One region of the Alteriqipengyuania triglochinis genome, then DNA from elsewhere that is predicted to be linked to it. Evidence: predicted binding sites of a transcription regulator. Region 1 holds the regulator's gene; the other holds the start of a gene.
What was found. Region 1 encodes LexA, which represses DNA repair genes until DNA is damaged. Its sites were predicted from a motif close to GTTCCNCNCTTGTTCT; they were not measured.
Positions count from the first base shown of each region.

Region 2: uvrA (excinuclease ABC subunit UvrA) is a predicted target of LexA. The motif match lies at 13,061-13,076, and genes of this name have one in related genera.

Region 1 covers NZ_BAAHNC010000001.1:180,016-196,036, reverse strand. The annotation lists gene ACYQ0L_RS01005 (anthranilate synthase component II) at 68-673, shown strand; gene trpD (anthranilate phosphoribosyltransferase) at 670-1,662, shown strand; gene trpC (indole-3-glycerol phosphate synthase TrpC) at 1,777-2,565, shown strand; gene moaC (cyclic pyranopterin monophosphate synthase MoaC) at 2,726-3,208, shown strand; gene ACYQ0L_RS00985 (molybdopterin molybdotransferase MoeA) at 3,205-4,392, shown strand; gene lexA (transcriptional repressor LexA) at 4,469-5,155, shown strand; gene ACYQ0L_RS00975 (ComEC/Rec2 family competence protein) at 5,149-7,287, opposite strand; gene gltX (glutamate--tRNA ligase) at 7,431-8,876, shown strand; gene ACYQ0L_RS00965 (citrate synthase) at 8,888-10,174, shown strand; gene ACYQ0L_RS00960 (sensor histidine kinase) at 10,231-11,622, opposite strand; gene ACYQ0L_RS00955 (hypothetical protein) at 11,629-12,603, opposite strand; gene ACYQ0L_RS00950 (Hpt domain-containing protein) at 12,785-13,096, opposite strand; gene ACYQ0L_RS00945 (coiled-coil domain-containing protein) at 13,168-15,621, shown strand; gene ACYQ0L_RS00940 (DUF1467 family protein) at 15,629-15,910, opposite strand; gene ACYQ0L_RS00935 (ribonuclease J) at 15,912-16,021, opposite strand, start outside.
Region 2 covers NZ_BAAHNC010000003.1:74,803-90,823, forward strand. The annotation lists gene ACYQ0L_RS10545 (TonB-dependent receptor plug domain-containing protein) at 11-1,954, shown strand; gene ACYQ0L_RS10550 (ABC transporter substrate-binding protein) at 1,951-2,775, shown strand; gene ACYQ0L_RS10555 (FecCD family ABC transporter permease) at 2,772-3,737, shown strand; gene ACYQ0L_RS10560 (ABC transporter ATP-binding protein) at 3,734-4,507, shown strand; gene ACYQ0L_RS10565 (serine hydrolase domain-containing protein) at 4,573-5,706, opposite strand; gene ACYQ0L_RS10570 (M3 family metallopeptidase) at 5,855-8,053, opposite strand; gene ACYQ0L_RS10575 (hypothetical protein) at 8,214-8,903, opposite strand; gene ACYQ0L_RS10580 (lysozyme) at 8,887-9,663, opposite strand; gene thpR (RNA 2',3'-cyclic phosphodiesterase) at 9,948-10,478, opposite strand; gene ACYQ0L_RS10590 (SDR family oxidoreductase) at 10,511-11,113, opposite strand; gene ACYQ0L_RS10595 (LysR family transcriptional regulator) at 11,181-12,095, opposite strand; gene ACYQ0L_RS10600 (SDR family oxidoreductase) at 12,194-12,916, shown strand; gene uvrA (excinuclease ABC subunit UvrA) at 13,086-16,013, shown strand.

The sequences.
Region 1 (16,021 bases):
GACACTTCCAAGCAAACCCGTTCGTGCTGAGCCTGTCGAAGCGCGAACATGGCACAGAGCCTCTTGAATGATCCTCGTCATCGACAATTACGACAGCTTCACCTTCAACCTGGTCCACTACCTGCAGGAACTGGGCGCCGAGGTACGGGTGGAGCGCAACGACGCCATCACCGCGCGCGAGGCGGTGGGCGGCGGGGCGAAGGGTATCCTCCTCTCCCCCGGCCCGCGTACGCCGAACGAGGCGGGCATCACGCTCGATACCGTGGCGGCCTGCGCCGATGCGAGACTCCCGCTGCTGGGTGTGTGCCTCGGCCATCAGGCGATCGGGCAGCATTTCGGCGGGCGCGTGGTTCAGGGCGGGCTGATGCATGGCAAGACCAGCGCGGTGACGCATGACGGCAGCGGCGTGTTTTCCGGGCTCCCCAGCCCCTTCGACGCCACCCGCTATCACTCGCTGGTGGTCGAGGATATTCCGAACACATTGCAGGTCAACGCGACCAGCGAAACGCCCGGGCTCGACGGCACCAGCGTGATGGGTTTCCGCCATGCCGAGCTGCCGATCCACGGCGTCCAGTTCCACCCGGAAAGCATCGCTACACAGCACGGCCACGCGCTGCTCGCCAATTTCCTTGCCATTTGCGGCATCCAAGCGCGCGAAAGGCAGGCGGCATGAAGTCCCTCCCGCTCGCCGTTCCGCACATGAACGAGGCCGAGGCCGAGGAGGTCTTTGGCTGGATCCTCGACGGGGAAGCCACCGATCAGGAAATCGCCCGCTTCCTGCTCGCGATGACCGAGCGCAGCGAAACCGCCGACGAGATCGCGGGCGCGGCGCGAGCATTGCGCGCACGTTACATCCCGGTCGACGGGCCGGACAATGCGATCGACGTGTGCGGCACCGGCGGCGACGGGCACCACACGCTCAACGTCTCGACCGCCGTGGGTTTGGTGGTCGCGGCCTGCGGCGTGCCGGTGGCGCGGCACGGAAACCGGGCTATCTCCTCGCTCTCGGGCGTGGCGGACACGCTGGAGGTGCTCGGCCTCGACATGGAAGCCGCCGGGCGCACGGCGGAAAAGACGCTGAACGAGATCGGCATCTGCTTCCTCTTCGCGCCCAACCACCATCCGGCGATGCGGCGTATTCAGCCGATCCGCAAGAAACTGGGCCGCCGCACGATCTTCAACCTCATGGGGCCACTGTCGAACCCGGTGGGCGTGAAGCGCCAGCTGATCGGCATCGCGCGCCCCGGCTATGTCCCGATCTATGGCGAGGCCGCCGCGCGCCTCGGCACCGAACGCACGCTGATCGTTTCGGGCGATGAAGGGCTCGACGAGCTGAGCCTCGCCGCGGGGAACGAGATGGCGGACGTGAGCGGCCACGAATTCGCGATGAAGCGCGTCGATGCGGGCATGGCGGGCCTCGAACACGCGCCGGTCGAAGCCATTCGCGGCGGCGATCCGCAGCATAACGCCAAGGCATTGAGCGCCTTGCTGCAAGGAACGCCGGGGCCGTATCGCGACGCAGTGCTGTTCAACTCCGCCGCCGCGCTGATCGCGGCGGGAGAGACCGAGGACTGGAAAGACGGGGTGGCTACTGCTGCCGAAGCGATCGACAGCGGTGGCGCGCAGCGGCTCCTTGAGCGCTGGATCGCGTTGGCGAAGTGACTCGCGGCCTTCCCTTTTTCGTCATTCCCGCGAAGGCGGAAATCCAGATGAGCCCGTCGAATGTGCACCACCGCCATATGGCCCCCGCTTTCGCGGGTGTGACGATAGTTTGATATGAACAAACTCGAAGAAATCTGCGCCACCAAGCGCGACGAAGTGCGAGAGCGGCAGTCCGCCACGCAAGTCAGCGAACTGATAGCGCAAATCACCGCGCAGGCCCCGCCGCGCGGGTTCGAGGCTGCGCTACGCACGACCCATGCGGATGGTCACCGCGCGCTGATCGCAGAAATCAAGAAAGCTTCGCCCTCCAAGGGGCTGATCCGCGAGGATTTTCAGCCCGCCGAACACGCGCAGGCTTATGCCGCTGCGGGCGCAAGCTGCCTCTCGGTCCTCACCGACGCGCCCTATTTCCAGGGCCACGCCGACTACCTCATCGCCGCGCGCAAAGCCTGCGCCCTCCCCGCGCTGCGCAAGGACTTCATGGTCGATCCGTGGCAGTGTGGCGAGGCCCGCGCGATGGGTGCGGACGCGATCCTGATCATCGTCGCCGCACTCACCGACCAGCAGGCAGCCGAGATCGAAGCGGCCGCGCTCGAACTCGATATGGACGTGCTGGTGGAGGTCCACGACGCCGCCGAGATGGAGCGCGCGCACACGCTCAAGTCGCGGCTGATCGGCATCAACAACCGCGACCTTCGCAGCTTCGAAACGGACATCGCCACCACCGAGGCGCTGATCCCGCTCGCGCCCGAAGGCGCGTTCCTCATCTCCGAAAGCGGCATCGCCACCGCCGCCGACTGCGCCCGGCTCGAAGCGGCGGGCGCCAAGGGCTTCCTCGTCGGCGAGAGCCTGATGCGACAGGCCGATGTGGAAGCCGCAACGCGCGACCTGCTGATACGCTGAGGCTGTCCTACAGCCGACGCCCGTGGCATGTTCGGCGGATGACTGCATTTCAGCCCACATCCCGCCCGTACCGCCTGCCTTCAGGCGCAATCCGCAGGGGCAGGTTTTTCTCCCCTGGACACTGTGTCAGGTGTGTCAGGGGCCACGCGGGAGCGATGATGTGAGCGCCCTCACCCATCTCGACGAAAACGGTGCCGCGCGCATGGTCGATGTCGGCGGCAAGCGCGAAACCGCGCGGACGGCAGTGGCCGAGGGGCGGATCGCGATGAACGCAACCGCGCTCACTGCCATTCGCGATGGCAACGTGCCCAAGGGCGATGTTCTCGCCGCCGCGCGCATCGCCGGGATCATGGCCGCCAAGAAGACCGGCGAGCTCATCCCGCTGTGCCATCCCCTCTCGCTCGATAGCGTGAGCGTGGAGTGCACGGTTGAAGAGTACGCCGTGCGAGTCACCGCGACCGCCTCGCTCACCGGGAAGACCGGCGTGGAGATGGAGGCGATGGTTGCCTGCAATATCGCGCTGCTGACGATCTACGACATGGCCAAGGCGCTCGACAAGAGCATGGTGATCGAACAGGTCCGGCTGCTGGCCAAGACCGGCGGCAAATCGGGAGACTGGCACGCGGACGGGGTACCGGCATGAGTGCGCCGCTGGAACTGGAGGACGCCCAGGCTCGGCTGCTCGCGCTGCTCGAACCGCGTGCCTCGAAGAGCCTTGCGGTGGAAGACGCCGCCGGACGCTTCCTTGCCGAGCCGGTCATCGCGCGCCGCGGCCAGCCCGCCGCGGACCTCTCGGCGATGGACGGCTACGCGACGGCGGGCGACGGCCCGTGGGATATTGTCGGAGAATCGCGCGCGGGCGCCCCCTTTCCGAAGGTCGCGAGCAACGGCATGGCGGTGCGCATCTCGACCGGTGCACGGATGCCGCTCAATACCGACGCCGTGCTCATCCAGGAAAATGCGCGGCTCGAGGATGATCGCCTCTTCGCGACCGAGCCGCCAACGCCAATTTACATCCGCCGTGCGGGCTTCGATTTCGCGGCGAGCAATACGCTGCTGGAGCGCGGCACGCGCATCGGCTCCGCGCAGATCGCGCTCGCGCGTGCAGGCGGCGTGGGCGACGTGGTCGCGTACGATGCGCCGCGCGTGGCGGTCATCGAGTGTGGCGACGAGCTATGCGCCGATCCGGCCAGCTGCACGGCAGATCAGATCCCGTCGACCAACGGCGCCATGCTGGGGGAGATGGCGCACAAGGCCGGGGCCATGGTGCGCCGGCTCGGCCCGGTGTCCGACGATGCGAAAGAGATTACCCGCACCATCCTTGCCGCAAGCGAAGATGCCGCGCTGGTGGTGATCAGTGGCGGTGCATCGGTCGGGCCGCACGATCTCGTCAAGCCGGCGCTCGAAGCGGCGGGCTTTTCGCTCGATTTCTGGCGGGTGGCGATCAAGCCGGGCAAGCCGCTGCTGGTCGCGACGCGCGGGCAGACGGTGGTGCTCGGCCTGCCGGGCAATCCCGTGTCCAGCTTCGTCACCGGCTTCCTGTTCATGGCACCCGCGATCCGCAAGCTTGCCGGGGCCGCCCATTGCCTGCCCCGCCCCATCTCGATGCCGCTGGCAGAAAGCTTGCCGCGCGGAGGCACGAGGCGCGAGTTCATGCGCGCGTCGTGGACCGGCGCGGGCGTGGTTCCGGCCGGGGTGCAGGACAGTTCCGCCCTCCTTCCGCTCGCCCATGCCCAGCTGCTGGTCGACCGGGCTGCGCAGGCACAAGCATCCGCAGCGGGAGCATCGGTTCCATGCTACCTGCTGGAAAGTGGCGGATATGCTTGACTTGGAAAAAAGGGTTGCCTAATTGTTCCGCATTCGTTCGCGTTTGTGCGAACAGGTTACGCGGAGAGTGCACGCGATGTTGACGGCAAAACAGCATGAATTGCTCAGGTTTATTCATGAGCGTCTGGAAGATACCGGCATCTCGCCCTCTTTCGAGGAAATGAAGGATGCGCTCGACCTCAAGAGCAAGTCGGGCGTCCATCGGCTGATTTCCGCTCTGGAAGAACGTGGCTTCATCCGCCGCCTGCCGAACCGGGCACGCGCACTCGAAGTGCTGAAACTGCCCGAGAGCGCGGTCGCCGGCTCGATGCCCAAGGCCGCCAATGATGCGGGGGCGCGCACCACCAACGTACCCGCCAGCCTGCCCGAGGCGGCGAACGATGTCATCGAGATACCGCTCCACGGGCGGATCGCCGCCGGTGCCCCGATCGAGGCGCTGGAGGATCACCAGAGCCTGCCCGTCCCCGCAGCCCTGCTCGGCCCGGGCGAGCACTTCGCGCTGGAAGTGTCCGGCGACTCAATGATCGAGGCCGGCATTTTCGATGGCGACTATGCGCTGATCCGCAAGTCCGACACCGCGCGCGATGGCGACATCGTGGTCGCGCTGGTCGAGAACGAGGAAGCGACGCTCAAGTACCTCTGGCGCGAAGGCGGCCGGGTGCGCCTCGACCCCGCCAACGCGAGCTACGAGCCGCAGGTCTACGACAGCCGCGCAGTCCAGGTTCAGGGCAAGCTGGCGGGGCTGCTGCGCCGCTATCACTGATTGCCGGTGCGGGGCGCGGACCTCGGTTCGCGCTCCACGCCGCCCTGCCCGTGCCACCAGCCATGGGCGCCCTGCCCTTCGGCCACCGTCTCGACCTCGCGTGAAGCAAAGCGAATGGCGAGACCACCCGTCTTATCGAGCATCCGCCGATCGGCCTTGAGCCAGCGTGGCCGGCAGCTGCGCGGCAGCCAGCGGTCCGCCACCACGATGTCGACCCGCGCGCAGGCTGCGGCAAGGTCGCGCTCGGTCACGTATTCCCGACCGCGTGCCAGCAGCAGGTGCGTGACCAGCCCTTCCCGCTCGACGCTCGCGACGCAGAATTCAGGGCTGCACTGGGCACCCGGCCATTGAGCCAGCGGGACGGGCGGGCCGTCCATGGCGCCCAGCTCGGCCAGCGTATCGGTGGCGTAGGAAGACCGGCTCTCCCGCAATGTCAGGAGCTCGCCATCCTCGAGGATGCCGACGTCACGCCCGTCGCGCGAGACCAGCACATCGGGCCGCGGCGTCGCGATGGTGAGGATGGTCGCGACGGCAACCGGCGCGAACCCCCAGAACCGGGCGCGGCCGCTCCACAGCGCGAGCCACAAGCCACCCGCCACGAACGCGAAGAAGGCAAGGCCGCCCATATGCGGCGCCAGCTTGACCGCACCAGGCTGGCTCGCGGTGAAATGCGCAATGCCCAGCAACAGGTCCAGCGACTTGCCCACCAGCCACCAGGCCGGCGCGCCGAGGCCAACGATGTCGGCGACCAGCGCGAGGGCGATGAGCGGCATCGAAACGAAGGTTACCAGCGGAATGCCGATCATGTTGGCGAACGCGCCGTACATCCCGGCCCGGTGGAAATGGAACAGGACAATCGGCATCAGCGCGATCTCGATCACGAAGCCGGTCACCAGCAGCATCGCTCCGCCGCGCACCGGGCGCATCCACCAGGGCTCTTCGCGCGGGGCCAGAAACGCGCGGACGGGCGCGCTGTTGTGCAGCGCCACGATCGCAAGCACGGCGGCAAAGCTCATCTGGAAGCTCGGCCCCGCAACACTTTCCGGCCACAGCAGCAGCACGAGGCCCGCCGCCACCGCCAGCAGCCGGAAGGTCAGCGGCTCGCGCCCCAGGGCGAGCGCGATCAGCACCAGTACCGCCGCCGCGCAGCTGCGCACCGTCGGCACCTCCGCGCCGGTGAGCAGCGTGTATCCTACTCCTGCCAGCGCCCCGATCGCGGCCGCGACCACCGGCAGCCGAACCCGCAGGGCCAGCCACGGCCACAGCGCCAGCAGCTTGAGCGCAAGGATGTAGGACGCCGCGATCACCGCGCTCACATGCAGCCCGCTGATGGAAAGCAGGTGAGTGAGCCCTGCGTCGCGCATCGCATCCTCGTCCGCCTCGGCAATGGCCCCCCGGTCACCGCTGGCGAAAGCGGCGGCGATGGTCCCGGCCGATCCGCCCAGTTGCTGGCGAACATGCGCGGAAAGCCGCCGCTGGATCCCGGCGATCCCGCCCCAGCCCGGAGGGGCCGGTTCGACCAGCTCGATCTCGCCGACGGCGGATCCGGTCGCGGCCAGTCCTTCGAACCAGGCCGTTCGGGCGAAATCATATCCGCCGGGCACCAGCGGCGCGGCAGGCGGCATCAGGCGAGCGGTCAGACGGACGACCGCACCGCGTTGCATGTCCGATTGCGCCCGATCCAGCGGCACATTGATCCTCAGCTTGATCGCCTCGCCGGTCTCCGCATCGCGCGCCGCGACGACCAGGCGGATACGATCGCGCGCCGGCTGCTCCTCCCGCTCGAGAATGCGCGCATTGATCGTTCGTATCTGAGGATATTCGATGGCGGGCGCGCCGACCGTGGCCGAGCGTGCCCAGATCAGGCCGATCCCGAAAGCCATTGCCAGCCCCAGCGCGAGCAGCGCCAGCGCGAGGTCGGGCACCCGCCCGAACCGCAGCAGGATCGCCCCACAGACCGCGCAGCCCAGCGCTGCCGTAGCGGCAAGCAGCCATGCCTGCGGAGCAGCCAGGGCGAACCACATGGCGATGCCTGCGATCACCGCCACCACCAGCCACGGCCCGCGCTCCAGCCCCGCCCGCCCCAGCGCTCCATCCGCTGCGAGCGGCAGTCTTGCGAGCAGGCTGGACATGCGCCCATCAGCCTGCCAAAGCCGCCGCTGCGCTGCACCATTGCTCGCATCCGCACCGGTTTCGGATCGTCTGTCGGCCCGGGTCGTTGCATCGGATAGGTGCTGCGCAGCCATGCACGGAAATGGAAAGGAAGCGCGCTTCGATGGCAAGCGAAACCGGCACGATCATTACCCGCTTCGCACCATCGCCGACCGGCTATCTGCATCTGGGCGGCGCACGCACGGCCTTGTTCAACTGGCTCTTCGCGCGGCATCACGGCGGCAAGGCGCTGCTCCGCATCGAGGATACGGACAAGAAGCGCTCCAACCAGGACGCGATCGACAAGATCATCGAAGGTCTCGACTGGCTCGGCCTCGATTTCGATGGCGATACCGTGTTCCAGTCGCAGCGCGCCGATCGCCATGCCGAGGTCGCGAACACGCTCCTTGAAAACGCCCATGCCTACCGGTGCTACGCCACCTCCGAGGAACTCGAGGCGATGCGCGCAGAGCAGCGGGCCAACAAGCAGCCGATGCGCTATGACGGGCGCTGGCGCGACCGCGAGCCCGGCCCGGAACAGGAGGGCATGCCCTTCACTGTCCGCCTGAAGGTGCCCAAGAACGGCGAAACGGCGATCGAAGACGCCGTTCAGGGCCGCGTGACGGTCAAGAACGAAGAGATCGACGACTACATCCTGCTGCGCGCGGACGGCACGCCGACCTACATGCTGGCAGTGGTGGTCGACGACCACGACATGGGCGTGACCCATGTCATCCGCGGCGACGACCATCTCAACAACGCCTTCCGCCAGCTGCCGATTTATCGCGCGATGCACGAGATCGAGGGCAACTGGCCCGATCCGGTTTATGCCCACGTCCCGCTGATCCACGGCAGCGACGGCGCCAAGCTTTCCAAGCGCCATGGCGCGGTGGGCGTGGAAGCCTATCGCGACGAACTGGGCATTCTGCCCGAAGCGCTGTTTAACTACCTGCTTCGCCTCGGCTGGGGCCACGGCGACCGCGAGGAAATCACGCAAGCCGAGGCGATCGAGCTGTTCGACCTCGACGGTGTGGGGCGCAGCCCCGCGCGCTTCGACATCAAGAAGCTGCAGAACCTCAACGGCCACTACATTCGCGAGGCCGACGACACCCGTCTTGCGGGCCTTGTTGCCGGGGAACTGGCAGGCGATGTGGCGGGCGAGATCGACCGCGATCTGCTGGCTCGCGCGATGCCCGTGCTCAAGATCCGCGCGAAAGACACCCACGAACTGGCCGACAACGCCCGGTTCCTGTTCCTCCGGCGCCCGCTCGAACTGACCGACAAGGCCGCTGCACTGCTCGACGACGAGGCGCGTGCCCGTCTGGCCGAGGTTCATGCCTGTCTGAAGGCCGAAAACGACTGGACAATCGAGGCGCTGGAAGCCACTACCAAATCGCTTGCAGAGCGGCTCGAACTGGGGCTCGGAAAGCTTGCCCAGCCGCTTCGCGCTGCCCTCACCGGGACGACCACGAGCCCCGGAATTTTCGACGTTCTCGCCCTCCTCGGCAAAGAGGAGTCGCTCGCGCGGATCGAAGCGCAGGCTGTTTCGGCGAACCGCACACAGGATTGAAGGAGACCTCCATGGCAGACACCAACGCAAAACTGGAAATCGGCGGCACGACCCAGGACTTCCCGGTGCTGGAAGGCACCTGCGGCCCCGAGGTCATGGATATCCGCAAATTCTACGGCTCGACAGGGAAGTTCACCTACGACCCGGGCTTCAAGTCGACCGCGAGCTGCGAAAGCGCGCTGACCTTCATCGATGGCGAAGAAGGCGTGCTGCTGCACCGTGGCTACCCGATCGGCCAGCTGGCCGAACAGTCCAGCTTCATGGAAACCGCCTACCTGCTGCTGAACGACGAGCTGCCCAAGCAGGAAGAGCTCGACGAGTTCACCTACACGATCACCCGGCACACGATGCTGCACGATCAGCTGCGCCAGTTCTACCAGGGCTTCCGCCGCGACGCGCACCCGATGGCGATCATGTGCGGCGTGGTCGGCGCGCTGTCCGCGTTCTACCATGACAGCACCGACATCTCCGATCCCGAGCACCGCAAGATCAGCAGCCACCGCCTGATCGCGAAGATGCCGACGATCGCAGCCTGGGCTTACAAGTACTCGATCGGCCAGCCGTTCCTGCAGCCGGACAACTCGCTCAGCTACACGGGCAATTTCCTGCGCATGACCTTCGGTGTTCCGGCCGAGGAATACGAGGTGATCCCCGAGGTCGAGAAGGCGATGGACCGGATCTTCATCCTCCACGCCGATCACGAACAGAATGCTTCGACCAGCACCGTGCGGCTCGCCGGCTCGTCGGGTGCGAACCCGTTCGCGTGCATCGCGGCGGGCATTGCCTGCCTGTGGGGCCCCGCCCACGGCGGCGCCAACGAAGCGGCGCTCAACATGCTGCGCGAGATCGGCACGCCCGACAAGATCCCGCACTATATCGAGCGTGCGAAGGACAAGGACGATCCGTTCCGCCTGATGGGCTTCGGCCACCGCGTGTACAAGAACTACGATCCGCGCGCGACCGTGATGCAGGAAACCGTGCGCGAAGTGTTCAACGCGCTCAAGGTCGACGATCCGGTGTTCGAAACCGCGCTTCGTCTGGAGGAGATGGCGCTGAACGATCCCTACTTCATCGAGAAGAAGCTGTTCCCGAACGTCGATTTCTACTCGGGCATCATCCTGTCGGCGATCGGCTTCCCGACCACGATGTTCACCGCGCTGTTCGCCCTTGCTCGTACCGTCGGCTGGGTGGCGCAGTGGAACGAAATGATTTCGGACCCCGCCCAGGTCATCGGCCGTCCGCGCCAGCTCTACACCGGGCCGACGCAGCGCGATTACGTGCCGGTGGACAAGCGCTGATCCACGGCGATATGATGTAAAAAAGGGCCGCGGCGAAAGCTGCGGCCTTTTTGCTGTCAGCGTCCGGCTGGCACCGTGAGCGTGAAGGTCGCGCCCTCGTCCGGCTTGCTATCGACGGTGAGGTCGCCCCCCATCGCTTGCGCGAGGCGCTTGGAAATGTAAAGTCCCAGCCCGGACCCGCCACCATCGCCGCGGCCGAGCCGTTCGAACTTGTCGAACACGATCCGCTGCGCCTGTGCATCGAGCCCCGGGCCTTCGTCGGTCACCGAAACCTTTGCCTCGCCCCCTTCCTCGCCGAGCGAGATCGTGATGGTCGAGTCTTCGGGCGAATAACGAATGGCATTGCCGATAAGATTGAGCAGGACCTGCAGGACGCGGCGAAACTCGGCGATCGCAGGCTGGCTCTGGCCGGCAGGCGGCGCTGCGATCCCGATCGACTTTTCCTGCGCGCGAACCGCCAGGATACCCGCGGCCCGCTGGGCGACGTCCGCCAGATCGATGGGATCGGGCGCAGCGCGAAACCCGTCGGCTTCCACCACTTCGAGATCCGTCAGATCGTCGACCAGGGACAACAGGTGCTGGCCTGCGTTGACGATGTCGCGGGCGTAATCGCTGTATTCGTCCCCCAAGGGTCCGGCGAGGCGCGAACGGATGGTCTCGGCATTGGCCACGATGCGCGCGATCGGTTGGCGCAGGATCGGCGTGAGATCACGACCGACCGATGCGCCATCGTCGGCCCGCCGGTCGCGGCGCTGCTCGCGCCGCACCCATGCGCGGTTGGCGATCAGATACAGCTCGAAGCCTTGCGAACCCGGGTTCGGCTCGCCCAGCGGGATCAGGCGTACGGTCCAGTTACGCGGGCTGTCCTCAATCGAAACGCGCGCCTGGTCGATCAGCCGCCAGTGCAATGGCTGCGCGTGCTGACTTCCCTCTATATTGACGAAATCGGTCCACGGCTGACCCAGATTTGCGCTCATGCGCCTGTAGAGCGGCTGGAGGTCTTCCGCCTCCGTATGCACGGTCAGCACGCGCTGCTGCGGGTCGAGCCGGGCGTGCAGTTCCGCAAGAGCATCGTCGATCGCGTCGCGGCGCGCAGCGGCATCGTCGTCCCGCTCGATCGGCGGGGGCGCAGCCTGCCACGTGACGATGCCGATGGAACAGCCCGAAGACCCGTCGGCATCGGGCTGCGTCCCCTCGTCGGCAGGGATGATCTCCATCCAGGACTTGATCCGGTCCGAACCGTCGAAGGCATGGATCGTCCGGCCGAGGCGCAGATTGGTACGGCGTGCCTTGCGCACCTGCTCGCGCAGTTCGGGTATGGCGATCGTTCCGGGAATCTCCCCGCCGCAGCGACGCTGAAGTGCAGCAAGCGGTTCGTCGGCCGCGATCAGCCGGTCCTTCGCATCGGTGCGCGCACGCGCGATGTAGGTCTGTTCGTCCTGTGGCATGTCGGCTTACTCTACATGCCCGTAGGGCGATGATTCCAGGAGTGCCCGGGCATCCGCCGAACCGACCCGTTCGATACTTGCGGGCATGCTCGCGTCCGGGTGGAGGCAGCGCAGCTGCGCGCGCGCTTCGGCCGCGCTGAGCCCCGCCGCGCGTAACGAGAGAGCAAAGCGGACGAGCTGGCGATCATTCGTCGAAACCACGGCGACATCGCGTTCCTGCCCGGCCTTGTGCGCCAGCGCCGTCAGGAACACCGCCGCGCCGGCATGGGCCAGCGAAAGGGCGGCGCCCGCCCGCGCGCGCAAGCCCGCTACCGTGCGATCCAGCAGGGAGAGGCGTGGCTCGCTCTCGGCGCGCATCCGGCGGATGCGATCCTCCACCCTGGTCGCAAGATCTTCATCGACATCCTCGCGCTGGCGGCACCAGACCCCGACCATGTTGACGAACTGGTCTTCGGGTAGCTCGGCGAGCGGCATCTCCATCCGCTTCTGCTGTTCGATGAAGCGGGCCTGCGCAGCCAGAGTGCCCATCGCCGCATCCGCCAGTTCCGCCTCGTCCGACCCGATCAACGACTGCAGCAGGGGCGAGAGCACCGGATCGATCCCGTTACGGCGGCGCAGCCGGTCGGCCAGCTGCCATTCGATGGCGAGCGCGTGGCAATGGCCGAGGAAGGAGGCATGGCGTGCCAGTTCCTCCGCGAGGGCGTCGGTTCGGGCCTCGGCATAGACGAACACATCGTTCGCCCCGATCTCCTCCGCTTCGACGCGCAGCAGGCGGAACGAGGCGCTTCGCAGCATGCCCCGCACGCGGGCGATAATCGAATCGCTGAACAGCGAACGATCCTGGGTGTTGAGGAAATGGGTCAGGACCGGGGTGAGCGTGGACAGCGCCATGTCCCCGCGCGCCAGTTCGGCACGCAGGTCCGCGCCGACCGGCTGGTCTTCGCGCATCGTCTCCGGGATCCTGTCCGGCACGCTGGTCATCTGGCCGTCTATCACCGTCCCTGCTTAGCCCGTTATCGTTAAGGGCAAATTATCCCTGACCGACTGGCGCAGGCATCTAGCACAAGCGAATGCGCCATGCATGCCCGCTTACGTGGTTTTCGCTAGGCGATTTAGGGAAAAACAGCCTCCGTCCAAGGGTTGGACAGGGCCCGAGATCCGGTCAGGCGGCCGAAACTCGGTCGAAATCTGCCAGGAAGCCGCCGAGCTTGCGCAGGGCGACGGGATCGCCGGGTGCCGCATCGATCGCGCCCTGCGCCAGCACGATCAGTTCCCCCGCATGGAAGCTTGCCGCCAGCCCCTTGATCCGCTGGGCCGCGATCAGCCAATTGCCATCGCAGCGCGACCGGCGCAGAAGATCGATCTGCTGGGCCAGGCTATCGCGAAACGCTCCGCGCAGCTCGGTCAGGAGCTCCGGATCGTCCCCCGCGGCTGCGGCGAGCGTCGCGGTAAAGGCAGCATTTTCGATGGCCATAAGCTCTTCCCTATGGACCGGAGGGTTAAGGCGGGGTTTAACGGGGCAGGAAAGGTGATAGGTCGCGGGATATGACCGGAAATTCGTCTATCAGGGCAGTCGAGGAAAACGGCGCCACCAGCGCTGGCGACAATGTGCCGGAAGCTGCGGACACGGGCCCCATCCACTCCGATGAAGAGTGGTTTGTGGGCGGGGACGACCCTGCTGCCGAGCGGATGCCCCTCTTCGCCAGCCCCATCGCCACCGCCATTGCGCTGCTTGCTCTGCTCGGCTGGACGGTGCTGTTCATCATGGCGCGCGGGATCGCGAGTTTTGGATCGCTCGGCCCCGATGGCTGGAGCGCGGCGATCGCCGAATGGTCGGTGCCCGCGCTGCTCATCCTGTTCGCGTGGTTCGCCGCGAGCCAGCGCCTCGGCCGCCAGAGCGCCCGGTTCCGTGCAGCCGCCAGAGCCGCGGCGGGCGACGTTGCCGAACTCGAAACGCGGCTGGTCACGATCAACCGCGAACTGGGCCTCGCCCGCGAATTCCTGACCCAGCAGACGCGCGAGCTGGAATCGCACGGACGCGTCGCTGCCTCGCGCCTGTCGCAGAATGCCGACCGGATCGAGGCGCTGGTGGCCGAGAATGGCGAAGAGGTCGAACGGATCGCCAGGGTCTCCGAAACCGCGCTGGGCAACATGGCGCGCCTGCGCGACCACCTGCCGGTGATCACCAATGCCTCGCGCGACGCGGCCAATGCGGTCGGTTCCGTCGGCGAGCGGGCGCAGGGCGCGCTCGAGGGGCTGAGCAGCGGGCTCGAAAAGCTCAATGAATTCGGCGAGGCGGGCGAACGGCATGTGGATCATTTCCGCTCTCAGGTCGACCGGACGCTGACCACGCTCGGCGATCGCGTTTCCGAGCTCGAGGCCATGGCCGATGCGCGCTTCACCACGCTGCGCGAACAGAGCGAAAGCTTCCGCAGCGAGCTCGACGGGCGCGAGGTGGAAGCCCTCGCCGCTGCGCAGGCGCGGATCGAGACGCTGCGCGAACGGCTGGCCGAGGCCATCGGCGAGGTGCAGGAGATCGACGAAAAGGCGATGGGCTCCGCACAGGACCGCCTCGCTTCGCTCCGCGACGAAGCCGTCGCGATCGATGAATCGATGCGCGCGCGCGACAAGGATTTCGGCCAGTGGGTCTCCGAACGGCGCACCAGCATGGAAGATCTGGAGCGACGTGCGCTGGGCGAGCTGGAGGCCCGCCTCACCGCCATCGACACCGCACTGGAAGAACGGCACGAAAAGCACCGGGCGGTCGCGCGCGAAATTGCCGAAGACAGCACCTCCGCTGCCGATCGGCTGGCCGAGGCGAGCGATCGCATTGCCGACATCGCAGCGAACGCCTCCTCGTCGCGCGACATCCTGCTCGATGCGACCGACACTATCGAGAAACGTCTCGCCAGCGGGGGCAGCCAGCTCGACGCGCTGCACGATACGCTGAAGGAAGCGACCGAAGCGGGTGTCCGGCTGCTCGAACTTATCCAGGCGAGCGCGAAACACAGCCGCGAGGTACTGCCGGGCGCGATGGAAGCCGCCGAGGATCGGCTGGCGGCCCTGCGCGAAAGCGGCGACAAGCTGCGGCGGACGATCGACGAAGGCGCGGAGCGCAGCGAACGCCTCTCTGCATACATCGTAGAGACCCGCGACCAGGGCGAGGAAATCTTCAGCGTCGCCGACCGGATCGACGATCGCCTGGCCAAAACGCGCGACACGATGACCGAGAACATCGCTTCGCTGCGCACCTCGCTCGCCCTGCTGGACGAGGAAGCAGGAGTGGTGTCCGAAGCAACCACCCGGCGGATTTCCGAAGCGGTGGAACAGCTGGAAAGCGCCGCCGATAAGGCACGCAGGGCTCTCGACCGGTACGCGAGCGACGATGGCCGCGATATCGGGGCCCGGATCGGCGAGAATGCCGCCGACGCGGTCGGTTCCGCCATTCGTGCGCAGGCCGACGAAGCGCTGGACGAACTGCGCAAGGCGACCGAGCGGTCGGCGCAGGCGGCCCGCGACGCCGCCCGCCAGCTGCGCGACCAGCTATCGCTGGTGAACGAACTGGCAGGCAATCTCGAAAACCGTGTCTCTGTCGCGCGCGAACGGGCCGAGGAACAGGTCGACAACGACTTCGCCCGGCGCGTGGCGCTCATCACCGAAAGCCTCAATTCGAACGCCATCGATATTGCGAAATCGCTTTCGAGCGAGGTGTCTGACATCGCCTGGGCAAGCTACCTGCGCGGCGATCGCGGGGTCTTCACCCGCCGCGCGGTGCGCCTGCTAGACAATCGTCAGGCCCGCGAGATTGCCGAACTGTACGACGAGGACGACGATTTCCGCGCCCATGTGAACCGCTATATCCACGATTTCGAGGCGATGCTGCGCACGCTGCTCTCCACCCGCGATGGCAATGCGCTGGCAGTGACGCTGCTCGGCTCGGAAGTCGGCAAGCTCTACGTCGCGATGGCGCAGGCGCTGGAACGGCTGCGGACGAGCTAGCCTTCAGCTAGTCGCCCCGCTGTCCCGGCGGCAGCAGGAAATCGAAAGCATGGCGGGTGACCCAGCCATGCTCCCAGTTCATCACCCAAAGCGCGGTCAGAAATGCGGCGATCACGGCCGCGCGCAGGGCGAGCCTGCCCGGCCGGAAATTGGCGGGCGCGCTTTCAGCCTGCCCCGGCGTCAGTTCCAGCCCCATCTCCTCGTGCGTGCGGACTCCGAAGGGCAGCATCACGAAGGCGACGAAGATCCATACCAGAAAGTAGATCGCCAGGATCGACCAAGGGCTCACGTCAGTCCTCCACCATCACGACCTGCACCTGCGGGCGCTTGCCGGACCAGCGATTGGCGGCCCGGCGTGCGGCGAGCCGAACAGCCTCCTGCCGGGCACCGGCGTCTTTCG
Region 2 (16,021 bases), on a different contig from region 1:
TGGAGTTTTGATGCGTACGATCTTGCTGCTTTCCGGTTCGGTTCTGGGCCTGGCGTCCCCTGCGTTTGCGCAGGAAGCGGACGGCGAAGCACCGCTGGTTCTGGCTTCCGACGCGGCCGAGATGCCCGAAGAATCGATCACCGTCACGGTGACCGGCAATCCGAGCGAGGTCGAGGATACCGGCCAGCCGGTGACCGTGATCGGGGCGCAGGAAATCGCCGATATCCAGGGGCCGGACTTCGCACGCGTCATCCAGCGCGTGCCCGGCGTCACCTTCAACCGCACCGGCGGCCTGGGCGCGACCACCGGCATCTCGGTGCGGGGCGCTGCGAACGACCAGCTCCTCGTCCTGATCGACGGGGTGCGCGTGGCGGACACCGCGTCGCCCGCCGGCGGCTTCGATTTCGGCACGCTGGGGGCGTCCAACCTCGCCAAGGTAGAGCTGCTGCGCGGCTCCAACTCCGTGGTGTGGGGCGCCGATGCGCTGGCCGGGGTGCTGGTCGCCTCGACCGTGGAGCGGACCGGACTGGCCGGATCGGTCGAAGCCGGATCGCGCGGCACGGTCGCCTCCAGCATCAAGGGCGGCATTGCGGGCGATATCGGCTTCATCGGCGGTTCGGCGAGCTACCTGACCACCGATGGCTTCTCGGCCGCAGCGAACGGCACCGAGGACGACGGCTTCCAGCAGCAGGCCTACAACCTGCGCGGCCGCGCCTATCTTTCGCGCACCGTCGAAGTGTTCGGCAACCTGCGCTATGCCAAGGGCGAGCTGGAGATCGACGGCTTTCCCGCACCCGCCTTCGCGCTGGGCGATACCGAGGAGATGCAGCAGACCGAGCAGCTCTCCGGCGCGGTCGGCGCCCTCTATGATGGCGGGCCGCTCTACCTGCGCGGGGCCTACAGCTTCTCCGACACGTCGCGCGACAACCTGCCGGGGCCCGGCGAGGATGCGACCTTCGAGAGCGAGGGGCGCTCCGACCGGGTCGAACTGCGCGGCGAGTGGCGTCCGATCGGCCCGCTGATCGTCAATTTCGGCGCGGAAAACCTGTGGTCCGATTACGAGAGCACCTCCTACGGCACGCCCAGCTCGGCCGATACCAGCATCTTTGGCGGCTATGTGCAGGCGGGGATCGAGTTCCGCGGCCTGTCGGGCCATGTCGGCGTGCGGCAGGACGAGCATGACGATTTCGGCGGCGCAACCAGCTTCGGCGGCGACCTGACCTACGAAATCGTGCCCAACCTGCGCCTGCGCGCCAGCGTGGGCGAAGGCTTCAAGGCGCCTTCGCTCTACCAGCTGTTTTCGGACTATGGGAACAAGGCGCTCCAGCCCGAAGAGAGCACGAGCTACGATCTCGGACTCGCCTACGGCACGCGGACCGCGCCGTTCTACGCCGGCGTCACCGCCTTCCAGCGTGACAGCGAAAACCTCATCGCCTTCATCAGCTGCCCAACACCGCTCACCGGCATCTGCACCGATCGCCCCTTCGGTACCTACGACAACGTGTCGCAGGCCCGCGCGCGGGGCGTGGAAGTCGAAGCGGGTGTTTCGCCGTTCGCCGGGCTCAGCCTGCGCGCCGCCTATGCCTATGTCGAGGCGGAAGACCGCAGCGAAGGCACGGCCAATTTCGGCAACGAACTGGCCCGCCGCCCGCGCCATGCGGGCACCGTCTCGGTCGACTGGGCGCTCGCGCCCGATACCGCGGGCGTGCCGGTAATCGGCGGCGACGTGCGCATCGTGGGAGATACGTTCGACAATGCGGCGAACACCACCCGCCTCGATGCCTATACCCTCGTCGACCTGCGCGTCTCGGTCCCGCTGGGGCTGATCGCGGGCGAGCGCCCGGTCGAGGTCTTCGGGCGGGTCGAGAACCTGTTCGACGAGGAGTATCAGACCGCCGACGGCTATAACCAGGCGCCCCGCGGGGTCTTCGCAGGGCTGCGCGTCGGCCTATGATCCGCAGCGCAGCCATCGCGATCGCGTGCGTGCTGGCGGGGTGTTCGACCCCGCCAGCCCCGCGCGATGGTGACGCGCTGCGCATCGTCAGCCTCAACCCGTGCACCGACGCGATCCTTGCGGAGATTGCGCCGGACAAGCTGGCGGCGGTGTCGCACTACAGCCATGATCCGTCCGCCACATCGATGCCGCTGGCGCAGGCCCGGCGCTGGCCCGCGACGGGTGGTTCGGTGGAGGAGATTCTCGCCGCCGACGCCACCATGGTCGTCGCCTCTACATATCTTGCGCCTTCCACCCGCCGCGCGCTGGACGAGCTGGGCATTCCGGTGGTGACCTTCGGCATTGCCAGCAGTGTCGATGAAAACCTCGCCCAGGTGCGCGATCTGGCCGATGCCGTGGGCGAGCCGGAGGCGGGCGATGCCCTCGTTGGGCGGATCGATGCCGCGCTGACCGCTGCGGCGCCGCCCTCGGATCGCGAAGGTCCTGCGACCATCCTGTGGCAGCCGGGCGGGATCGTGCCGGGCGATGGGGCGCTGGTGGTCGACCTGATGCACCGCGTCGGCCTGCGTCCGGCGAAGGCGACACGCGGGCTGGGGCAGGGCGACCGCCTGCCGCTGGAGGCCGTACTGCTCGACCCGCCCGATCTGCTGCTGCATGCGGGCCCTCGCGGCGATGAGGAATCGCGCACGCTCCACCATCCGGCCCTGCGCAAGCTGTCCACGCGCCGCGCCGAATTCGCGCCGCAGCTCTACTATTGTGGCGGGCCGAGCCTGATCCGCGCCGCGCAGCGGCTGGCGCACATCCGGGACGGCCGCGGATGAGCCGCGCCAGCCTGATCCTGCTGGGTGCGCTGCTGGTCGCGATTCCGCTGTCGCTCCTCGCCGGCAAGGCATGGATCTTCGGGCTCGACGATGCGCGCGCCACCCTGATCGTAGCGGAACTGCGCCTGCCGCGCGCGCTGCTGGCGGTCACGGTCGGCGCGGGGCTGGGCGCGTCGGGCGCGGCGATGCAGGGCTATCTGCGCAATCCGCTCGCCGATCCCGGACTGTTCGGCATCGCCCCCGGCGCGGCGCTGGGCGCGGTGCTGAGCTTCTCGCTCGGCTACGCGGCGAACGGCTGGCTTCTCCCGCTGCTCGCGCTGGCGGGTGCGGGCGCGGCGATGGCGCTGCTCGCGCTCATGGCCGGACGCGGCGGCGGGATCGCGCTGTTCACGCTCGCCGGGCTGATGATCGCGAGCCTCGCGGGCGCGCTCACCAGCCTCGTCATCAGCCTTGCCCCCAATCCGTGGGCGCTGAGCGAGATCGTCACCTGGCTGATGGGCGCGCTGACCGATCGCAGCTGGAACGATGTTGCGCTCGCCGCGCCGCTGACGCTGGCAGGGATCGTGGTGCTGGTGCGCGCTGCGCCCGCACTCGACGCGCTTACGCTGGGCGAGGATGCAGCGCGTTCGATGGGCGTGAACATGGAGAACCTGCTGTTCCTGCTGGTGATCGGGGTGGCGCTGACGATCGGGAGCGGGGTCGCTGTCGCCGGGATCATAGGCTTCGTTGGGCTGATGGTGCCCCATCTGGTCCGCCCGATGACCGATCGCCGCCCGTCTTCGCTGATCGTGCCGAGCGCGCTGGCGGGCGCGCTGCTGGTGCTGGTCGCCGACGGTGTCCTGCGAATGCTGCCGCTGGTCAGCGAGTTGCGGCTGGGGATTGCGCTATCGCTGATCGGTGCGCCTTTCTTCCTCTGGCTGCTGCTACGCCTGCGTCGCGGTGGGGGGCTGGGCCTGACATGAGGCGGCACCGTGAAAAGATGATCGAGGCGTGCAACCTCGCGCTCGACCGGCGGCTGCGCGGAGTCTCCGCCCAGATTCTGGAAGGGCAGGTCATCGCGATCTGCGGGCCCAATGGCGCGGGCAAGTCGACCTTCCTGCGGCTGCTGGCCGGCGTGCTCAGGCCGAGCAACGGCGAGGCCCTGCTCGATGGCGGACGCATGCACGACATGCGCCCGCGCTCCCGCGCCCGCGCGGTCGGCTATCTGCCGCAGGAGCCGCAGATCGCGTGGGACCTGTCAGTCCGCAATCTCGTCGCGCTCGGCCGGCTGGCGCATCGCGATGCCCGCGCCGAGCCGGTCGAGAACGCCCTGGCGGCGCTGGGGTTGGAAGAATTTGCGGATCGCCCGGTCTCGACGCTGTCGGGCGGTGAGCGGGCTCGCGCGCTGCTCGCACGGGTGCTGGCGGGCGAACCGCGCTTCATCCTTGCGGACGAGCCGTTCGCCTCGCTCGACCTGGCCTATCAGACCTCGCTGGTCCGCCACCTGCGGCAACAGGCGGCAGCGGGGCGCGGCGTGGTGGTGGTGGTCCACGATCTCTCGCTTGCCCACAACCTTGCCGACCGGGTGATGCTGCTGAAGGATGGCGCGCTTTACGCCGACGGGCCGCCGCCAGAGGCGCTTTGCCCCGCCAACCTGCGCGAAGTCTTCGGGATTCGCGCGCGCTGGCTGGGCGAGCCGGGGGCCCGCGTGCTTTCGCTGGCTCCCGAGGACACGCCGGGTTTCGTCATCTGAGTATCCGGTAGCGGCGCGGGCTGCTGAGCTGCCCAACCCGCGCCGCCGGAGTTTGCAAACAGCGCCTAGCGCTGACTTTTCTCGAAATCGGCTTCGGCCTGCACCAGCGTGGTGAGCGGGCCGTCGTCGATCATCAGGCGCAGCACCTCGGCGATCGCCTGGCGGCCGTTCGCACCGCTGGTGAAGATGACAAGGCCGAAGCGCTCCTGCGGGTCGAACAAGGCGATCGTGCGTACGCCCTGATCTTTTCCGCTGTGGAGAAGAAAGCGATGTTCTCCGCTGTCGTAGACCATCCAGCCCAGCCCGTGGCCGCTGGCCTGCGGGCATTTGTCGCGCGGGATGATGCCTTCGGGGCAGGCCTTCGCGGTCTGATCGTCGTAGATCGTGCCGCGCGCCGCCACCAGCTCCGGCGTCAGCCCGTCGCCGCGCATCGCGGCGGCGACGAAGCGGGTGTAATCGCCGATGGTGGTGTGCACATCGTCGGCCGCGTTGCCCTGCGGGCTGTTTTCGGGCTCGTGCAGATCACCGTCTTCGTCGCGCACCATCGCGACGCGTCCTTCCCACGAGGGATCGGGAGTGAAGAAGGTATCGCTCATCCCCGCGGGGCCGAACAGTGCCTGCTCCGCGAGAAGGTCGAGCCGGGTTTGCGTCGCCATCATCGCATAGCGTGCGGCCATGACGTAGTTTTCGCCCGAATAGTGGGCTTTCGTGCCGGGCTCCCAGTCCAGCCGCAGCTTGCCGCCTTCCATCCGGTGGCGCCAGTTGCCGGGCACGCCTGTGCGATGCGACAAGGCGTGGCGTAGCGTGATTTTCTGCGCTCGCGGCTCGTCGGTTAGATCGCGATCGACGAATTGCGTTGCCAGCGGCGTATCGAGATCGAGCGTGCCCGCCGCCGCCAGCCGCAGGATCGTCTCCGCAACGATCGGCTTGGTCAGCGATGCGATGTTGTAGAGCGAATCCTCATCCGCGGGATGGCCCGGTGCCCGTTCGCCATAGACGGCGGTCCAGGCCACTTCGCCGTCCTCGATCCAGCCGACCGCCATGCTCGGCACATCGGTCCGGGCCAGCAGTTCGGGAGCTGCCTCGTCCAGCGCCATGCGTTGCGCGCCCGCCGCCGATTGCGTGGCGACAGGTGGCTGGGTGTCGGCGCACCCGGCGAGCGCCAAGGCGGCAACCGCCGCGGTCAGATGAAACTTCACGAAAATCCCTCCTGCTGTGTCGGTGACGTAATACAGCAAGCAGGGTGCGCGTCAAACCGCGCCCATGACGTTCGTCGAACGAAAAAGGCCGGGTGCAGAGACCCGGCCTTTCCGTTCCTATCGGGATCTTGCGATCCTGGCGGTTTGCCTATTCCGCGATCGGGGCGTCGCCATCGACCGTCTTGGCCGGGAGCTTGCCGTCGGACGCGGCACCGGCGGTCTGCGCGGGCGTACCGGCCTCGTCCTCCGCCAGGCCCAGCGCGATCAGCATGTATTTCACGTCCGGATCGCGATCGGCAAAGTTGCGGTACATTTTCCCGTAATCCATCGTGCCGCCCTTGCTGAGCACGGTTTCACGGTAGTGATCGCCGTTCTCGCGCGTCAGGCCGCCGTTCTGGAGGAACCAGGCGCGGCTGTCTCGGTCGAGCATCTGCGTCCACAGGTAGCTGTAGTAACCCGCCGAGTAGCCGGAGGGGCCGGAGAAGATGTGGTTGAAGTACGTCGTGCGGTAGCGCGGCGGCACCAGGTCGACTTCGAGGCCGAGCTCACGCAGCGAGCTGTCTTCGTAAGCCGAGACCTTGGCCGGGGTGTCGATCATTTCGGCTTCGTCGGCCGAGAGCGCGTGCCACTTCATGTCGAGCAGCGCGGCTTCGAGCACTTCGCCGAAATCATAGCCCTGGTTGAACTTGGACGAGGCTTCGATCTTGTCGACCAGCTCGGTCGGGATCGTCTCGCCCGTCTGGTAGTGCTTGGCATAGTTCTGCAGCACTTCGGGGTACGTCGCCCACATCTCGTTGACCTGGCTCGGGTACTCGACGAAGTCGCGCGCCGTCGCGGTGCCTGACAGGCTCGGATACTTCTGGTTGGCGAAGAAGCCGTGCAGCGCGTGGCCGAATTCGTGGAACGCGGTGTTCACCCAGTCGAAACTGACCAGCTGCGGCTCGCCCGCCGGGGCCTTCGGGATGTTGAGCACGTTGTAGATGACGGGCTGTTCGTCCCACAGGAACGACTGGTCGACGAAGTTGCTCATCCATGCACCGCCGCGCTTGGAGGCGCGCTGGAACGGATCGAAGTAGAACAGGCCCATGTCCGAACCGTCGCGATCCTTGACCGTGTAGACCCACACATCGGGGTGGTAGACGGGCAGGTCGTCACGCTTCTCGAAAGAGATGCCGTACAGCTTGTTGGCGGCGTAGAACACGCCGTCTTCCAGCACCTTGTCGAGCTGGAAATACTGCATGACCTCGTCTTCATCGACCTGGTAGCGTTCCGCCTTGATCATGTTGGCGTAGCGATACCAGTCCCACGGTTTCACTTCGAAATCGCCGCCTTCTTCGGCGATCTTCTCGGTCAGCAGGTCACCTTCGCGGCGCTGCGTTTCCGCGAGGGCGGGGACCATCTGGCCCATGAAGTCGAGCGCGGCCTGCGGGCTTTCGACCATGCGATCATACATGGTGTAGCTGGCCCAGTCGGGCTCGCCGAACAGCGCCGCCTTTTCGGCCCGCAGCGCAACGATCTTGGCGACGAGGTCGCGCGTGTCGATGTCGGTCGTGCCGTCGGCGCGGTGGAAGCTCGCCATGAACAGCTTCTCGCGCGCGGCGCGGTTTTCCATGGTCGGCAGCAGCGGCTGCTGCGTGGTGTTCTGCAACGCGATCGCGAACTTGCCGGGCTGGCCTTCTTCCTCGGCCAACTTGGCGGCGGAGGTGATGTCGCTTTCGGACAGGCCTGCCAGTTCCTCGCGGCTGTCGAAGAACACCGGCTGGTCGGCCATCGAATTGCGCGCTTCCTGCGCGAACTCGGTGGTCACGGTCGAAAGCTCGGTGTTGATTTCCTTCACCCGCTCACGCTCGGCATCGGTCAGCTCTGCGCCCGCATGGACCATGCTCTTGTACGTTTCCTCGAGCAGCTTGGAATCTTCCGGCAGCATGCTCATCGCGGCGCGGTTGTCGTACACCGCCTTGACCCGCGCGAAGAGTTCGGGGTTCAGCGTGATGCTGTCCGAATGCGCGGAAAGCTTCGGGCTGATTTCGGTATTGATCTCGTCCAGCCGGTCGTTGGTGTTGGTCCCCGTCAGATGGAAGAAGACCGCCGACACGCGGCCCAGCAGACGGCCCGATTTTTCGAGCGCGACGATCGTGTTGGAAAAGGTGGGCGGCTCGGGATTGTCGATGATCCGCTGGATTTCATGCTTCTGGACCGCCATCGCCTTCTCGAAAGCGGGCATGTAGTCGTCTTCCGAAATCGCATCGAAATCGGGCGCCTTGAACGGCAGCGTGCTCTCGAGCTCGAAGTAGTTTACGCCTTCGAGATGGTCTTGCGTGGTAACGTCGGTGTTATCCTGGGCCATGGCCGCTCCGTGAAATCCGCCGGCCAGGGCAAGGCTCGCGGCGGTGGCTAGAAGGATGCGCATAGGGCGTGTTCTCCGGTGTTGCTTCAGATCAGAAATCTGCGTCGGCTCATGGCCTAGCAGCGGCCACTTGAACAGTGGCTGGTAGGATGTTCAGGTTCTATTCGGTCGATTTGGCCGGGGCCTCGGTTCCCCCGCCCGCCTGCGCCTTTTCGCGGACGGCGGAGGCCGCTTCGCCCAGCGCCTGCTTGTTGACCGTGACGATGCGCGGGCGTCCGCCGTCGCGATCGACCACCAGCCAGACCGAGCCCAGTTTCACGAACGCGCCCTGTTCCGGCACGACGGTGAGCGCGTCGAGATCCACCTCGCGCAGCAGCGCCAGCACATCGTCGTCGAACACTTCGGCAAAGGTCGCGTCGATATCTTCCGGCGCGGTCAGCTGCTTCCGGTTACCCTGGGCATCGATGTAAAGCAGCGGGAGGCCGGTCTGGTCGAGGATCGCCGCCTTGTCGCGGGCCCTCGCCGCGGCGCGGATCGAGGCGAACGCCCTGTCGAACTGGCTCGCGGTGGTGCCGGTCGCGCAGGAAATCGCCCCGCCATCGGCGCTATCGTTGGCGAGGTCGAAGCGCTCGTCGCGCGTGTCCTGTTCCTGCCACACCAGCAGCAGGCAATTGTCCTGCCCCTGCGCGGGGCGGGCCCGTTCGGGAGCGCTCGCACCGGTATCGGTCGCGACGCGGGTATCGGGAGGTGTCTCGCGGTTGGCGGCCTCGGTCGCCGGGGAGCAGGCGCCAAGCGCGAAGGTGCCCAGCAGGCTGGCAGTGAGCCTGACGGTCCTAGCCGGGACGGACATCCGCATAATTCGCCTCGAGAAAGATCTGTTCGCGTCGGTTCGACCGGTGGACCAGTCCGCCCGCGACCTGTCCGTCGGCGAAACGATAATCGAGTTCCTGGGCAATGCCGTCATAATCCGCTTTGGCGATCGCCCGGTTCAGGGCCGGGCTGTTGCGTTCAGATAGGGTGCCTTGGCCGACGTTGTAGGCGAGGTCGACCAGGGCATCGAATTCGTGCTGGTACAGCTTCAGGTCGCCGACCACGTTGGCCACCGCCTGCTCCGCCTTCTCCAGGTCCGCTCTCAGGAAGGCCATCGCCTGCTCGCGGGAAATCCTGTCGCCCACCTTCAGATTGTCTTCCGGCAGTACCAGGTGCCCGATCCCCACGGTGGGGTAGCCCGCGACATCGCGATAGACGGTCAGCCTCATGCCCTCTTCCTGCGCCAGCGCGCGATGCATCTTTTCACTGGTGGTGAGCAGGGCGGCATTCATGCGGGTGAAGTTGGGGTTGGTCTTGAGATTGGTCTCGTAAGACCAGCTCTGGACATCGCTGTCCGTGTTCTCGGGGTTGTGAGCGCCCAGCGTGCCTGCGGCGACCGAGACCGCGGCGAGCGCGATCGGTGTTCGCCGCATCAGCCGCCGGTGCAGGCGACGGCGCTTGCCGGGACGCTTTTCCGCACGCTCTTCGCGCATGCGGGCGCGGTTCTCGCGCTGGCGGCGCGCGATCGAGGGGCCGGAATGGGCACGGGGCTGGGCTGGGGAAAGGGCAGGACTGCTCATAGCAAGCGTGCACGACGGTTGCCGTCCTGCCCGTTACCTGCCTGTGCTGTCGTCGCCATGGGGGCGGTCATCCCTGTTTCTCCTGTTGCATCGCTCGCCTTTGCGAGTCGTATGATGCGGGCGACGAGGTGCGCATCTAGGGGGAAGGGGGTGCGCGCCATCGTCGCCTACACCCTTACAATGGATGGGCCCGATGAAAGGTCCGCAACTCGTCCTTGCTTGTTAACGCTTCGTAGTATCCTGATTGGAAACAGGGATTTACGGACTTTTCCCTCTGGGGCGCGTCACAGAGGAAATTCGACGATCGGGTCGTACTGCGCGCCGCCCGCGTCCAGCGTGCTTTCATAGAGATGGAAGCTCCCCACCGGCCATGGCGGCAGGGCGAGCCGTCCGTGCGACGCCAGCCAGCCCCCGATCGGCCCGGTCGAGGCGTTCATCCGCGCGATGGTGACATGCGGCACGAACTTGCGCGTTTCGGGCGCGAGTCCCGCGCTGCGGCATGCGCGTTCGACGCGGCGCTGGAGGATATTGAGCGGCTCGCTCGGCTCGGCCCCGATCCACAGGGCGGTGGCGCGGCCCTTGCGTTCGAAGGTGCCGACACCGCGCAGCTGCAGGGTAAAGGGGGAGAGCCGGATGCGGGCCAGTTCGCTCGCAAGGTCTTCCGCCTGCCGCGCGTCGACTTCGCCGACGAAGCGCAGAGTGAGGTGCAACTGCTCCTCGGACTGCCACCGCGCTCCCTCGACACCCTCCATGGTGTCGATCAGCGGATCGCGGATGGCTTGCGGAGGGCGCAGGGCGATGAACAGGCGGTGCATCGCAGCTCCTGTCCGCCACCCCGCGCGCTGCGTCAAATCCCGGCGGATTCCATCGGCACGACGCGGTTTTCCAGCGCATCGTCGTCGACTGCGCGCACCAGCACCGCGGCAAGGTCGCCGCGCGCGGTGGTGCCGTCGCCCTCGACATCGTCGCCCAGGCGGATGTCGCGCTTGCCGTCGTCGTGGGTCAGCGCGCCGGGGCGGATGATCGCGTAGGGCACGCCCGAGGCGATCAGGTGATCGTCAGCCGCCTTCTTGGCCTGCGCATAGTGGTAGAGGTCCGAGTCCGGATCGGGATCGTCCACGCCGCGCGCGCTCAGCATCACGAAGCGCTTCACGCCCGCCGCCTTGGCCCGGTCGACCAGCGCCTTGGCGCCGTCGCGGTCGACCTTGTCGGTCATGTCGGGTCCGGTCTTGCTGCCCGAACCTGCGGCGAAGATCACCGCGTCGATGCCTTCGCACACGTCTGCCGGAAGGTCGGTCAGGTCGCCCTTGCGGGTGGTGCATCCGGCGGGGAGGGTCGAGGTGTCGGAGCCGTCGCGCACCAGCGCGATGGGCGAGTGCCCCGCTTCGATGAGCTGGGGGACGAGGCGCTGGCCGGTGTGTCCGGTCGCGCCGGAGACGAGTACGTTCATGATATTATCCTTCGAATTTCGTTTCGAAGGATCAGCGGGTGGGCGCGGCAGTGGTTCCGACCGGCTTTCACTCGAGGGCCAAGGCCTGCCGTCGGCGCCAATGGTGCACATGATCGATGAGCGCACGCAGTCTCGTCGGCAGATGCCGCTTGCTGGGATAAAACAGGTAGAACCCGGGTAACGGGGGGCAGAAGGGTTCGAGCACGGGTTGCAGTTCGCCGGTCGCGATGAAGGGGGCGAAGGTGTCGGCCATGCCGATTGTCAGACCGGCGCCTGAACGCGCCATCTTGACCATCAGCGCCATGTCATTGGTCGTCATCTCCGGTGCGACGGAGACCGCGAAGTCTCGGCCGTCCTCGGTAAATTCCCAACGATACGGAGCCAGCTCGACCGATGATCGCCACCCGATGCAGCGGTGCTGCGTGAGCTCGCGGGGATGCAACGGTGCCCCGGCTCCGGCGAGATAGCCGGGTGCGGCCACGACGATTTGCCGCTGGTCGTTGCTGACGGGCACCGCGATCATATCCTGCTCTATCACTTCGCCCAGCCGCACGCCCGCGTCGAAGCCGGCCGAAACGATATCGAACTCGTCGTCGGTCACGAGAATGTCGAGCCGGACATCCGGATGATCGTCAAGGAATGACGCGAGCATGTCCCCGGAGAGAAAGTCCTCGGCAATCGAGGACACTGCCAGCTTCAGTAGCCCTGCGGGTTTGCCTTCATGCGTCGCGGCGGAATGGACGGCCTCGTCGATCTCCGCGAGGGCGGGCGAGATCCGATCGAGCAGCGCTTTGCCTGCATCGGTCAACGCGACGCTGCGTGTCGTGCGGCGCAGCAGCGCTGTTCCGAGCGTGTCCTCCAGCTTGCGGACTGACTGGCTTACCGCCGATCGGGTCACCCCGAGCTGGTCGGCAGCGCCGCGGAAGCTGCCTGCGTGCGCAACCTGGGCAAACACTGCGAGCGCGTTGAGATCGGGTGACATTGTAAAGTCTAGCTTACCAGCGAGTTCACGATTGAGGCAATAGTCGAACCAATCCGGCAGCGCTATTTCCCTTGGCGAACGAGCAAGAGGTCAGGAAAATGGACAAGATCGTACTTATCACAGGCGCAAGCAGCGGCATTGGTGCCGCAACCGCCAAGCTATTGGCCGGGGAAGGCATGACCGTCGTGCTGGGCGCGCGGCGCACCGACCGGCTCGAACAGCTTCGTGAGGAGATTGCCAGCGCGGGCGGCGCGGTCCGCGTGCGCCGGGTCGACGTAACCGACCGCAACGATGTTGCTGCCTTCGCGCAGGCGGCAATCGACGAATTCGGCCGTGTCGACGTCATCGTCAACAATGCCGGCGTCATGCCGCTTTCCCCCATGTCCTCGCTGAAGGTCGACGAGTGGGAGCAGATGGTGGACGTGAACATCAAAGGCGTGCTGTGGGGCATCGCGGCGGTGCTGCCGTCGATGAACGCGCAAGGGGCGGGGCACATCATCAACATCGCCTCGATCGGTGGGTTTTCCGTCTCCCCCACCGCAGCGGTCTATTGTGCCACCAAATTCGCAGTGCGCGCGATATCGGACGGTTTGCGTCAGGAAAACGATCGCATCCGCGTCACCAGCGTGTGCCCAGGCGTGGTGGAGTCGGAACTTGCCGACAGCATCTCGGACGATGCCGCCCGCCGGGAGATGGAGGCTTTTCGCGCCGTGGCGCTACAGCCCGAGGCGATCGGCCGCGCGATCCTCCACGCCATCGTCCAGCCAGCCGATGTGGACACGACCGAGATCGTGGTGCGCCCGGTCGGAAATCCGGCGTAAGAAGGGATCGGACACGATCAAGGTCCGCAAACGCCGGAGCATGCCACATTGCATTTCTCGGGCTGCCTCCCACATGGCTCCCGACTTTGTGGCACGGTTCCGGCGCACATCTGTTGGGTGAAGGAACCACATCCTTGACCACAGTGAACATTTGCGGAACACGCGCCCTATGGCACTTACCAAAATCTCCGTGCGCGGTGCGCGCGAGCATAACCTCAAGGGCGTCGATATCGACCTGCCGAGGGATTCGCTGATCGTCATCACCGGGCTTTCGGGCTCGGGCAAAAGCTCGCTCGCTTTCGATACGATCTATGCCGAAGGGCAGCGGCGCTATGTCGAGAGCCTGAGCGCCTATGCGCGCCAGTTCCTCGAGATGATGCAGAAGCCCGATGTCGAGCATATCGAGGGGCTCTCCCCCGCGATCTCCATCGAGCAGAAGACGACCAGCAAGAACCCGCGCTCGACCGTCGCGACCGTCACCGAGATCTACGACTATATGCGCCTGCTGTGGGCGCGGGTGGGCGTGCCCTATTCGCCCGCGACCGGCCTGCCGATCGAAGCCCAGACCGTTTCCAACATGGTCGACCGGGTGATGGCGCTGCCCGAAGGCACGCGGCTCTACCTGCTTGCGCCTGTGGTGCGCGGGCGCAAGGGCGAATACCGCAAGGAACTGGCCGAGTGGCAGAAGGCGGGCTTCACTCGCGTGCGGATCGACGGGGAGATTTACCCGATCGAAGACGCGCCCACGCTCGACAAGAAGTTCAAGCACGACATCGAAGTGGTGGTCGATCGCCTCGCGGTGAAGGAAGGGCTGGAGACGCGGCTGGCGGACTCGTTCGAAACCGCGCTGCGGCTGGCCGAGGGGCTGGCTTATGTGGACCTCGCCGATGGCGTGGTGCCGGGGCGCGAGGGCGAAGCCAGCGCCGAGGGCAACCTCAAGGGCGCAGGCGTGCCCGCCAACCGCATCGTGTTCTCCGAAAAGTTCGCGTGCCCCGTCAGCGGCTTCACCATCGAGGAGATCGAGCCGCGGCTGTTCTCCTTCAACGCCCCCCAGGGTGCGTGTGCGACCTGCGACGGGATCGGCGAGAAGCAGCTGTTCGACCCGCAGCTGGTCGTGCCGAACGAGGCGCTGACGCTGAAGCAGGGCGCAGTCATGCCGTGGGCGAAGAGCAATCCGCCGTCGCCCTATTACATGCAGGTGCTCTCCAGCCTCGCGAAGGAATTCGGCTTCGACCTGACCACGCCGTGGCAGGAGCTGGGCGAGGATAACCAGAGCGTCATCCTCTACGGCACCAAGGGCAAGCGCGTGCCGCTGACCTTCAAGGACGGGCGCAAGCAGTACACGGTCAACAAGCCGTTCGAAGGCGTGATCGGCAACCTCAACCGCCGCCTGATGCAGACCGAAAGCGCGTGGATGCGCGACGAGCTGGCCAAGTTCCAGACCGCGCAGCCGTGCGAGACCTGCGGCGGCAAGCGGCTGAACGAGAAGGCGCTGGCGGTGAAGATCGGCGATCCCGACAACGCCATCGACATCGCAACCCCGTCGCAGATGAGCGTGGGCGATGCGAAGGTGTGGTTCGAGGACCTGCCCGAGCGCCTGACCGACCAGCAGCAGCAGATCGCCCGCGCGATCCTCAAGGAAATCAACGAGCGGCTGGGCTTCCTCGACAATGTCGGGCTCGACTACCTCAACCTCGACCGCAAGTCGGGCACGCTCTCCGGGGGCGAGAGCCAGCGCATCCGCCTCGCCAGCCAGATCGGCAGCGGGCTGTCGGGCGTGCTCTACGTGCTCGACGAGCCGAGCATCGGCCTGCACCAGCGCGACAACGACCGGCTTCTCGAAACACTGAAACGTCTAAGAGACCTCGGCAACACGGTGATCGTGGTCGAGCATGACGAGGACGCGATCCGCACTGCCGACTATGTGGTCGACCTTGGCCCCGGCGCGGGCGTCCACGGGGGCGAGATCGTGGCGGAGGGCACGCTCAAGCAGGTGCTCAAGAGCAAGAAATCGCTCACCGCGGCCTATCTCAACGGCACGCGCGAGATCGAAGTCCCGGCCAAGCGGCGCAAGGGCAACAAGCACAAGCTGACCGTCCACGGCGCGCGCGCCAACAACCTCAACAACGTCACCGCGTCGATCCCGCTGGGCACCTTTACCTGCATCACCGGCGTCTCCGGCTCCGGCAAGTCGAGCTTCACCATCGACACGCTGTATGCCGCCGCCGCGCGCGAGCTGAACGGCGCGCGGGTGATCGCAGGGCAACACGACAAGATCACCGGCCTGCAATATTGCGACAAGGTGATCGAGATCGACCAGTCGCCCATCGGCCGCACGCCGCGCAGCAACCCGGCGACCTACACCGGCGCCTTCACCCAGATCCGCGACTGGTTCGCCGGCCTGCCCGAAAGCCAGGCGCGCGGGTACAAGCCCGGCCGCTTCAGCTTCAACGTCAAGGGCGGTCGGTGCGAGGCGTGCCAGGGCGACGGCCTGATCAAGATCGAGATGCACTTCCTGCCCGACGTCTACGTCACCTGCGAGGAATGCGGCGGCAAACGCTACAACCGCGAAACGCTGGAGGTGAAGTTCAAGGGCCACTCGATCGCCGACGTACTCGACATGACGATCGAGGATGCGGAAAGCTTCTTCAAGGCTGTCCCCCCGATCCGCGACAAGATGGCGATGCTGAACGAGGTGGGGCTGGGCTATATCAAGGTCGGCCAGCAGGCGACCACGCTGTCGGGCGGCGAGGCGCAGCGGGTGAAGCTGGCCAAGGAGCTGAGCAAGCGCAGCACGGGGCAGACGCTCTATATCCTCGACGAGCCGACCACCGGGCTCCACTTCGAGGATGTGAGGAAGCTGCTGGAAGTGCTCCACCGGCTGGTCGACCAGGGGAACTCCGTGGTGGTGATCGAGCACAACCTCGATGTGATCAAGACCGCCGACTGGCTGGTGGACCTAGGTCCGGATGGCGGTGTGCGGGGCGGGGATATCGTCGCCGAAGGCACCCCCGAAGAGGTCGCCGCGACCGAGGCTAGCTACACCGGGCAGTATCTTAAGCCGCTGCTGGAAAGGCAGTCGGTTCCGGCAGAGTGAGACTGTGA